DNA from 3 places in the Paenibacillus sp. FSL E2-0190 genome. Region 1 is predicted to be linked to each of the others. Evidence: riboswitches for the same ligand, from Rfam matches in the RefSeq annotation. Region 1 holds a riboswitch; each other region holds the start of a gene.
What was found. Region 1 has a riboswitch for cyclic di-GMP ahead of NST25_RS03210 (transglutaminase-like domain-containing protein). Riboswitches for the same ligand answer to the same signal wherever they lie in the genome.

Region 1 (3,162 bases):
GTTACCTTTATCACGGTGATCATCAATTTCTTTGGAAGTCGTAAATGGGTATTTTAAACATTAATTTCAGGCAGAAGGAGTTGCTATGCTTAAAGGCAAGTAGCTGTTTCTGCTTGATTTGTATATAACCATAGAAACAATATACGGAGGTGAATAACATTGCGTAAATTCTCCTATCTACTCATACTGGCTGGGATACTTATCATGTTATATCCGACAGCTAACGAGTGGTACAACGACAGGCAGCAGGAGAAGTTATTAGAAACGGCTGAACTAAGCACTGCCGATAGTACTCCCCAGCCAGATCTGAAGAGCAGGTATGCTGAAGTTACTCAGCTGTTAGCAGAGGAATCGGTTCTGGATGCCCAGGCACAGCCCCAACCCCAAGAGACAGAAAAGCCTGAACCGGAGATTGCAGTCGGTGGCAAAGTAATCGCACTAATTGAAATCGATAAGATTGATTTGAAGCTGCCTGTATTAGAAGGGGCTACAAAAGCTAATATGAAACATGCTGCAGCCCATATGAAAGAAACGGCACCCCTTGGAGAGATCGGGAATGCTGCAATCGCGGCGCATCGGGCTCGAACTACGGGTCGTTTGTTTAACAGATTGAATGAGGTTGTTGTGGGGGATGTTATCACGGTAAAGACTAGTGATCAGGTGTTTAACTATGAGGTGTATGATATTTCTGTTGTAGATCCGAGTGATGTCTCCGTTCTTGACGGGAATGACAAGGATAAGATTCTTACTCTGATTACATGTGATCCGCTAGTGAATCCAACGCATCGGCTGATTGTTCATGCCAAATTAACAAAAGGAGAATAGTGAATGACAAGAAAACACAAATACCGGGAGATATTTATAAAATAATGGGTAATCTAGTAAATTAGGTCTTGTTCACACCTATAAATATGATAGTATTATACTATGAAAGCTAAACACGATAACGGCAAACCTTCCGAAAGGTAGGGACGCAAAGCTAAAGGGCCTTTTCCCAAAAGGATGGCAGCCAGCTACCGAATGAAGAGGCTTTTTTTGTTTGTTTCAAATGGATTCTATCAATTATATCTAGTAAAGCTAGAACAGATAGAGCTTATACGATAACGGCAAACCTATCGAAAGGTAGGGACGCAAAGCTAAAGGGCCTTCCCGAAAGGATGGCAGCCAGCTACCGAAAGGAGTTTTATCCGTGAAAAAGGTTTATTTTATGCTGGTGGCGTTGTTCGTCCTAATGACTTCAGTTCCGGTAAGTACAGCTCAAGCTGCAAGTGCAGATGCCAGCTGGTTGATTACATCCAAAGTGGCCCAAGGTGTTATTGGTATTAACTATGATATTCCGAAAGATAAAAGAATCAAACTCATGATCACCAAAGATAACAGCAGCTATACATATAACTTGTATGCTTCTGGACAAGCTGAGGACTTCCCTTTGCAACAAGGAAATGGGACTTATAAGGTTTCTGTTCTGGAGAACACAACCGGCAATAAATACAAAGCATTATATTCCGAAGTAGTAGACGTAACCATGAGTGACTCGAATTCCGTATATTTGGGCTCCGTACAGAATGTGAAATGGAGTTCTTCTGATAAAGCGATTGTCAAAGCTAAACAATTAGTACAAGGCAAAACAACAGACGAAGAGAAAGTTAAAGCGATCTATAACTATGTAGTTGCGAATGTACAATATGATTACTCTCTTGCTAATAGTGTAACTACTGATTATATTCCAAGCATCGATAAGACATTGACTACTAAAAAAGGGATTTGCTATGATTACGCTTCTCTTTTTGCCGCAATGCTGCGGAGTGTAGATGTTCCTGCTAAGTTGGTAATGGGGAATACAAGCTACGTTACGCAATATCATGCATGGAACGAAGTGTTGCTTAATGGGAAGTGGGTTACCATTGATACTACAGTGGATGCAGGACTTGCAAAGAGTGATAAGAAAACCGATTTAATTAAAGCCTCAACCAAATATACTGCGGCAAAATACTATTAAGTTCGTCGCTAGAAACATAACTCTATTAAATAAACAACTGGCTTAATTATTAAGCCAGTTGTTTATTTTTATATTAGGGGTTGCTTTTCTATTAATAGTTGGGGTATTATAGGTAAGCGTTGTTAGACAGCGTACAGGCGATATAGACGAGGCTGATAAAAAGCTTCGAAAAATAAAGCTTGCATTTCTGAAAACAACATGATATATTATAAGAGTTGCTGCTGAGACATTAAACGGCGCCAACGAGAACTTGATCTTTGAAAACTGAACAACGAGTGAGTAGGAAATCACGCAAGTGAAATCCAAAATTAGAGAATTAATTTTCTCGTCAGATGTTTCAAAATGAGCATATCGCTCTTTTCAATACTAATTGGAGAGTTTGATCCTGGCTCAGGACGAACGCTGGCGGCGTGCCTAATACATGCAAGTCGAGCGGAGTCACTTTGAAAGCTTGCTTTCAAAGTGACTTAGCGGCGGACGGGTGAGTAACACGTAGGCAACCTGCCCTTCAGACTGGGATAACTACCGGAAACGGTAGCTAATACCGGATAATTTCTTTTTTCTCCTGAGAGAAGAATGAAAGACGGAGCAATCTGTCACTGAGGGATGGGCCTGCGGCGCATTAGCTAGTTGGTGGGGTAACGGCCCACCAAGGCGACGATGCGTAGCCGACCTGAGAGGGTGAACGGCCACACTGGGACTGAGACACGGCCCAGACTCCTACGGGAGGCAGCAGTAGGGAATCTTCCGCAATGGGCGAAAGCCTGACGGAGCAACGCCGCGTGAGTGATGAAGGTTTTCGGATCGTAAAGCTCTGTTGCCAGGGAAGAACGTCCGGTAGAGTAACTGCTACCGGAGTGACGGTACCTGAGAAGAAAGCCCCGGCTAACTACGTGCCAGCAGCCGCGGTAATACGTAGGGGGCAAGCGTTGTCCGGAATTATTGGGCGTAAAGCGCGCGCAGGCGGCTATTTAAGTCTGGTGTTTAAACCTTGGGCTCAACCTGAGGTCGCACTGGAAACTGGGTGGCTTGAGTACAGAAGAGGAAAGTGGAATTCCACGTGTAGCGGTGAAATGCGTAGATATGTGGAGGAACACCAGTGGCGAAGGCGACTTTCTGGGCTGTAACTGACGCTGAGGCGCGAAAGCGTGGGGAGCAAACAG
Region 2 (3,162 bases), 390 kb from region 1:
TCAGTTCTGTTAAGAGTTGCTGCTCCCGACAATTGCATGTTGTTGTAATACTCTCCTGCAAGCCCCTTCGCGAGAGGAATTGCTGCCTCCCCCTCTTCTTCAGAAGGTGCCGGCGCTGGTGCGGCGCTAGGTGTCGGTGCCAGACCAGTATTTAATTTATCTCTGGTCAGGGTATAGTTGCTATTCATAAATGTTTTGATTGTGTCTGCACTGTTATTCTCGTAGAGCATTTTTCCCCAGCTCATCATATACGTCCATTTACTTTGCGATTGCTGAAGCTTCTCCAGATTAGGCATTTCACCATTTTCCCCGATCGCAATCGGTTTGCCTGCGGCTAGACTCAATAAGCTGTCATAGTATTTTTGCTGGTAATCATTTTCGTATATATCTGCTGCCAGAATATCTACTTTATCAGCACCTGGATAAGTTAGCGCATAAGGATCTGACCAAACATTGGGAGCATTCGGACTCCATACCCATAACAAATTATTTAATTTATGAACGTTAACAAAACGGTCATACATAATATTCCATAGTTTAGAAAAGTTATTTTTCTTCCCCCACCAGAACCAGTTCCCGTTCATTTCATGATAGGGTCTCCAAAGCACCGGAACGTTGGCATCGCGCAAGCTTTTTAAAGAGACGGCCACCTTATCAAGCTCAGCGATCAGATTGTTATATTGCTTGGTACCCGGTGTAACGTAACTATCGAACTCACTCTGGCTAAGTGTTTTTTTCACATTATCCCAGTCATAAGAGGTGCCCGGCAGGTTAGCATGAAAAGTCATAGCTACGATCCCGCCCGCTTTATTCCAGTTGATGGCGCTGTTCACCACATTTTGACGTTGCCAAGCCATCGTTGCTTCGGACTGGCCACTGATCGCACCCATTTCATAACCGTGAAGAGCCGCATATTGTCCGCTGGTTCCCTTCAGCATATTGTTAATTTCATCTGGACTTTCTAAATAGTCATGTTGACCGGCAATAATACCTTTTCCTGAGATCGAGTAAAAATAGTTAAGCAGCTTTACGGCTTCAGGTGAGGCACCTGGGGTAACTGGCGTTCCAGAATTTGAAGCAGCTATGACAACAGACGGCGAAATTCCAACAGCAAGCGGAAGTGCAGTCAGAAACAGGACGAGTGACAGAAATGCACCAAACAATCGATACGTACGGTAAGCTTTCAAAATAATCTCCCTTTCGGTAGCCAGGCTGCCACTCTTTCGAAGGCCCTATAGCTTTGCGTCCCTACCTTTCGATAGGTTTGCCTTTTCAATTTAAGAGAAATAATCTCTCTTACCGTAAGTATCGACGACAATTAATGATATATTTAGTGTTTTTATGACTTTTTTTGATAATTGAGTCAATTTACCTGTTTCAAGAAATTTTGAATTGGTTAAATAGATAGGTTAGACCTATGAAATGAATTGTTGTAGTTCTATATCATTCCAGTCTAAAGTAATACGTATGTTATCTTCTTCTACTAATTCAGACCCCGTCTGTACCTCTATAAACTCAACATCCGTCAAAGCAAGGATCGCGTGCTTCGTTCCTTCCGGTATACGTACCACGTCCCCAGCCTTCACATTATGTTTTTTCTCATTCAGCACAATACTTGCTTCGCCGCTGACGATTGTCCAAATTTCACTACGCTTGCGATGTAATTGATAGCTGATATTATTCCCCTCGGATATAAAAATCCGTTTGGTCAGCACTTCATTGCCTTCATCATATTTCACATAATCAATAACTTTGTAATGACCCCAACGGCGTTCCTCGTACATCGGTCTTTGTTCAAAGGTCTTCAGCACTTCTTTAATCCGTGGGCTCTCAGCTTTATGGGTAACTAGAATCCCATCCGGGCTAGCCGCAATGATCAGATCCTTCGCACCAATTACCGTAATCGGAATGTCCAGCTCATTAATCAAGCAAGTCCCCTCAGAATCCGCCGTCACAAAACCTTTTCCTACATGCTTGCTGCTCATTTCCTCTGTCAGCGTATTCCACGTTCCAAGATCCTTCCAGAATCCATCATACGGCTGCACCACAATATGTTCTTCTTTCTCCACCACTTCATAATCAAAACTGATGGAAGACAATAGCTTATACTGCTTCTGCAATTCTTCATATCCTAAAGGCAACCCTTTACGCTGCAAAATATCTAACAAGTACCCTAAGCGGAAGGCAAACACTCCGCAATTCCACAAGGCATTTTGCTCGATGAGCTGTTCTGCTTGTATGCGGTCAGGTTTCTCTTGAAAGTGACTCACCTTCATAAAACCATTTTCCCCCGCCTCTTCGGTGGTAGGAATAATATATCCGTATTTCTCTGAGGCATGTTCAGGAACAACACCCATTAGAGCCAGATTTGCTCCACTTTCCAGCATGGTCCCCTCAAGCATAGCTATGGTATCGAAAAAAGATGCTTCTACATAAGGGTCAACAGGCAATATTGCTACCGTCTCCGCTGGAGAAACACCTGCCACTGAATAAAGATAGGTAGCTGTTAAGGCGATAGCCGGAAAAGTATCCCGACGCTCCGGTTCAACGATAATCGGCACATGACTTCCCAGTTGGCTTTGTATCATTTCTACTTGGCCACGGCCGGTGGCCAGATAAGATGATTCTGCCATCCCTGCTTCCTCCAGCTGTCTCCAGACACGTTGTACCATGGATTCTGGTTCACCTTGAGGGCTTTCAAGTACCTTTAGAAATTGCTTTGAACGTGAGTCGTTGGACAACGGCCATAACCGTTTACCTGAACCGCCTGATAGAAGTACCATTTTCATAGAATGAACCCTCCTTGAATTATGGAAATCGAGCATATTTGAATTGTTATCAAAACGTCAGCTTCCACTTAGCCTTATTTCGAGCGGATGCACTAAAAAAATTTGTTAGGTAGAAACCACTCCAAGGGATTTTGGACTTCCGATCGCTGTTATCCTCAGATTTCCTGATTGAACCGCTTCTCGCGGTAGAAATCCGAGGATAGCATATGCTTTCGAAGCTAGCTTTCCTACGGAAATCTTTCGGGCGAACACTCCGTTTCTACAGTTCCAAATTCCCTTTCCGTTCTTAACCTAACCAACTTCTTCTTAATACTTGATCCGTGCGTACCGGGCTGTACCAGCCGGAAGCAAGCACGTTTTTCTAAAGATTTGT
Region 3 (3,162 bases), 300 kb from region 1:
TAACAACGACGCGCCCGACATGAACCCTACCAGTTCTGTGAATGTTGTAGCTCAGTATACCGGGGTCACTGTACCCTATGTCGGTTACGCTATGAATTTCGCGGTTTCCAAAGCTGGAAGTGTAGTCCTCATGATCGTGCCTGGCTTGATGCTTCTGCTCTATGCTCTGTATACCTCTTGGAAGGCTGTAGCTGCATTAGAAAAGAAAAATGCTGCCCTACTGCCAGCCTCACCGCCCCCAACAGAAACACAGCCCTAAGTTGATTGTCCACTTCCGCTTACGAACCGGAAGATACAATATATAAATTTTATAAAAAATTCAAACACAAATTTGAGGAGGAATTTTATTATGGGTATCAAGAAAACATTGGGTCTTGGCGTAGCATCTGCAGCACTGGGTTTATCATTAATCGGCGGAGGAACCTTCGCATACTTTAGCGACACTGCGCAAAGCACAGCTACATTCGCAGCGGGCACGCTCGATCTGAACTCCGACCCTTCTGTCATCGTTAATATTCCTAACCTGAAACCAGGTGATACGGTAACTAAATCCTTCAAATTGAAAAACGATGGTTCGCTCGATATCGGATCTATTATTCTGAATACATCGACTCAAATCACGGATGCTAAAGGAGATAACTACCTGGATTTAGCCGAGTTCATTAAAGTTAAATTCCTTAGAAATAATGATAAAGGAGTACCTATCGTCTCTCCTGAAAATGTAGTTTATGAGACTACACTTGCTGCTTTAAAAAGTCAGCATCCGGATCTCGTAAAAAATACAGGTTGGGATCAACTCTTTACCGAAGCATCCGGTATTAAAGCCGGTACCAACGACAGCTTCTCCGTCCAATTCGAATTTGTGGAAAATAACCAAGATCAAAATATTTTCCAAGGCGATAGCTTAACACTGACTTGGGATTTCGTAGCTAAACAAGGTGCGAAAAAAGACTACTAAGATCAATAAAGTAATTTAATAAAATACTCGAAGAGCAGCAGATCCTGAATCCGGCCACGGATAAGCAGATTGCTGCTCTTCTCTTTACAATAAACTTTGTCCGATTTATTGATATTTGCTATACTAATAACAAAAATTACGGAGGGGCGTCAGCATAGTGCCACAGAATATGGGCCAACGTATCCAGCAGCTCCGCCTAGACAAGGGTTTCTCCCTATCTGAGCTTGCGGACAGAGCAGATGTGGCTAAGTCGTATCTTAGCAACGTGGAGAGAAACATCCAATCCAATCCATCCATCCAGTTTATCGAAAAAATCGCTGACGCGCTTCAGGTATCCATTCATGCCCTACTCTATGGAGAACCCAATGATGCAGAGGAATCACATTTAGATTCGGAATGGTTCCGATTGGTGCAGGAAGCTATGGACTCAGGCATTAGCAAACGCGAATTCAAAGAATTTCTGGACTATCAGAAATGGAAGCTCGATCAAAAGGATTAATACTTCCTACTAATCTGGTACGATCCTCTCTTCTACTAAATCATATCGAAAAAGGACACAGCGAAGAACCGCTGTGCCCTTTTTCGATATGTAACCCCTCTAATGTATTACTGCACGATCTGCACAGTTTTCTCATGAAAGAACTGGCGGATTTCATCTGCCTTAATGCCAGCCTTCTTAGCTGCTAATAATAAATGTACCCACTCTTGATCCAGATCAATAAACTGCTGTTCTCTGTTGCTACCCTGGTTGGACTTTTCCAAAAAATCTCCCCCTAAGATTTTACGTCCCCAGGCAATCCGGCTGTCATAGTATCTCTACCTTAGACCCGCGACTTTGTGCCCCTGCCTTTCGGCAAGTTTACCTTTTACTGGACCCTTTTCACGAAAGGATCTGCTTAAAAAACTATAAAATTACTATCTGCAATAACATTATACAAAAAGAAAGCGGAAAAGTGTGTCGATTCCTGGTTACTTTCTATTTTAAAAACGAAAAATAAAAGATTTTTTTTCAAAGATCTTGTCCGATTATCACGATACTCGTCCGTTACATAAAATAAATTGTACTAGCAAAATAAATATTTACTGACCTAATAGTTAAAAATAAGGATAATAGAATCATTTTAATAGGCCTTTAGAATGGGTAATGAGAAGAAACACCCTTCTTTTCATTAGAACAAGCTAACCCATACCATTTTGCGAACGTATTGGACGAAAGAATGAATTGATTACAGTGGCCGAAAGTAGCACAATAAGATGAGAAATGAAACCGCAATCATCACAGCTCCAGTAAGCGTTGACACAAAATGTCACGTATGGAGTTCATCCGTTAAGGAGGATGTATTCATGGCAGCCAAAGAGCCCTATAACGAATCCATTTGGAGTAAGTATTACGGACCCAATTTAGGCTACATTCAAGAAAGATATGAACAGTTTGTGAAAGATCCCTCCACCGTAGAAAATAATTATCGCGAGCTTTTTACAAATTCGGGACCTCCTCCCCTAACTCCGGATAGCGAACCGGCTCCTCAGCCGCGCATCTCGGGAGACACCGAATGGCTTAGAAAAGCAGTAAGAGCTTCCAAGCTAATCGCCAATATTCGTATATATGGCCATATGGCCGCTGAAATTGATCCGCTGGTACGCGATCAGAATCCCATGGCAAAATATCTTGAGCTTGAAACCTATGGGCTGACCCGCGAAGACCTGATCGCACTGCCTGCCACGCTTATATGGGAAAATGCGCCGAATGATGTGCATACCGGATGGGATGCCGTGCAACGTATGCGTCAGGCATACACCAAGACTATCGCCTATGAATTCGGGCATGTGCATGAAGAAAAAGAACTGCAATGGCTAAATAGACAGGCAGAATCCACCAGCTCACCAGCACCCCTAAATAATACAGAACGCAAAGAGCTCCTGAACCGCCTGATTCAGGTAGAGCAATTTGAAACCTTCCTCCACAAGACTTTTGTAGGTCAGAAGCGTTTCAGTCTTGAAGGCAATGATGCTCTTGTGCCGATGTTAGATGAAATCGTACGTGCTGCTGCACATGACGGTGCGGAGCATATTTTGATGGGCATGGCGCATCGCGGCCGCCTCAACGTTCTTGCACATATTTTGGGCAAACCTTATGATATCATATTTTCAGAGTTTCATCATTCTCCGAACAAGGAGCTTTTCCCTTCCGAAGGCTCCACAGG

Region 2: linked by a shared signal. The riboswitch ahead of NST25_RS04785 (glycosyl hydrolase) and the one ahead of NST25_RS03210 (transglutaminase-like domain-containing protein) in region 1 are both predicted to bind cyclic di-GMP.
Region 3: linked by a shared signal. The riboswitch ahead of NST25_RS01890 (anti-repressor SinI family protein) and the one ahead of NST25_RS03210 (transglutaminase-like domain-containing protein) in region 1 are both predicted to bind cyclic di-GMP.

Annotation. Positions count from the first base shown of each region.
Region 1 covers NZ_CP150306.1:736,121-739,282, forward strand. The annotation lists gene NST25_RS03200 (GtrA family protein) at 1-57, shown strand, start outside; gene NST25_RS03205 (class D sortase) at 160-825, shown strand; cyclic di-GMP riboswitch class I at 939-1,021, shown strand; cyclic di-GMP riboswitch class I at 1,096-1,176, shown strand; gene NST25_RS03210 (transglutaminase-like domain-containing protein) at 1,190-1,999, shown strand; rRNA gene NST25_RS03215 (16S ribosomal RNA) at 2,367-3,162, shown strand, end outside.
Region 2 covers NZ_CP150306.1:1,127,103-1,130,264, reverse strand. The annotation lists gene NST25_RS04785 (glycosyl hydrolase) at 1-1,187, opposite strand, end outside; cyclic di-GMP riboswitch class I at 1,200-1,279, opposite strand; gene NST25_RS04780 (sugar phosphate nucleotidyltransferase) at 1,416-2,789, opposite strand.
Region 3 covers NZ_CP150306.1:432,061-435,222, reverse strand. The annotation lists gene NST25_RS01905 (signal peptidase I) at 1-259, shown strand, start outside; gene NST25_RS01900 (TasA family protein) at 350-958, shown strand; gene NST25_RS01895 (helix-turn-helix domain-containing protein) at 1,128-1,457, shown strand; gene NST25_RS01890 (anti-repressor SinI family protein) at 1,565-1,720, opposite strand; cyclic di-GMP riboswitch class I at 1,748-1,832, opposite strand; gene NST25_RS01885 (2-oxoglutarate dehydrogenase E1 component) at 2,303-3,162, shown strand, end outside.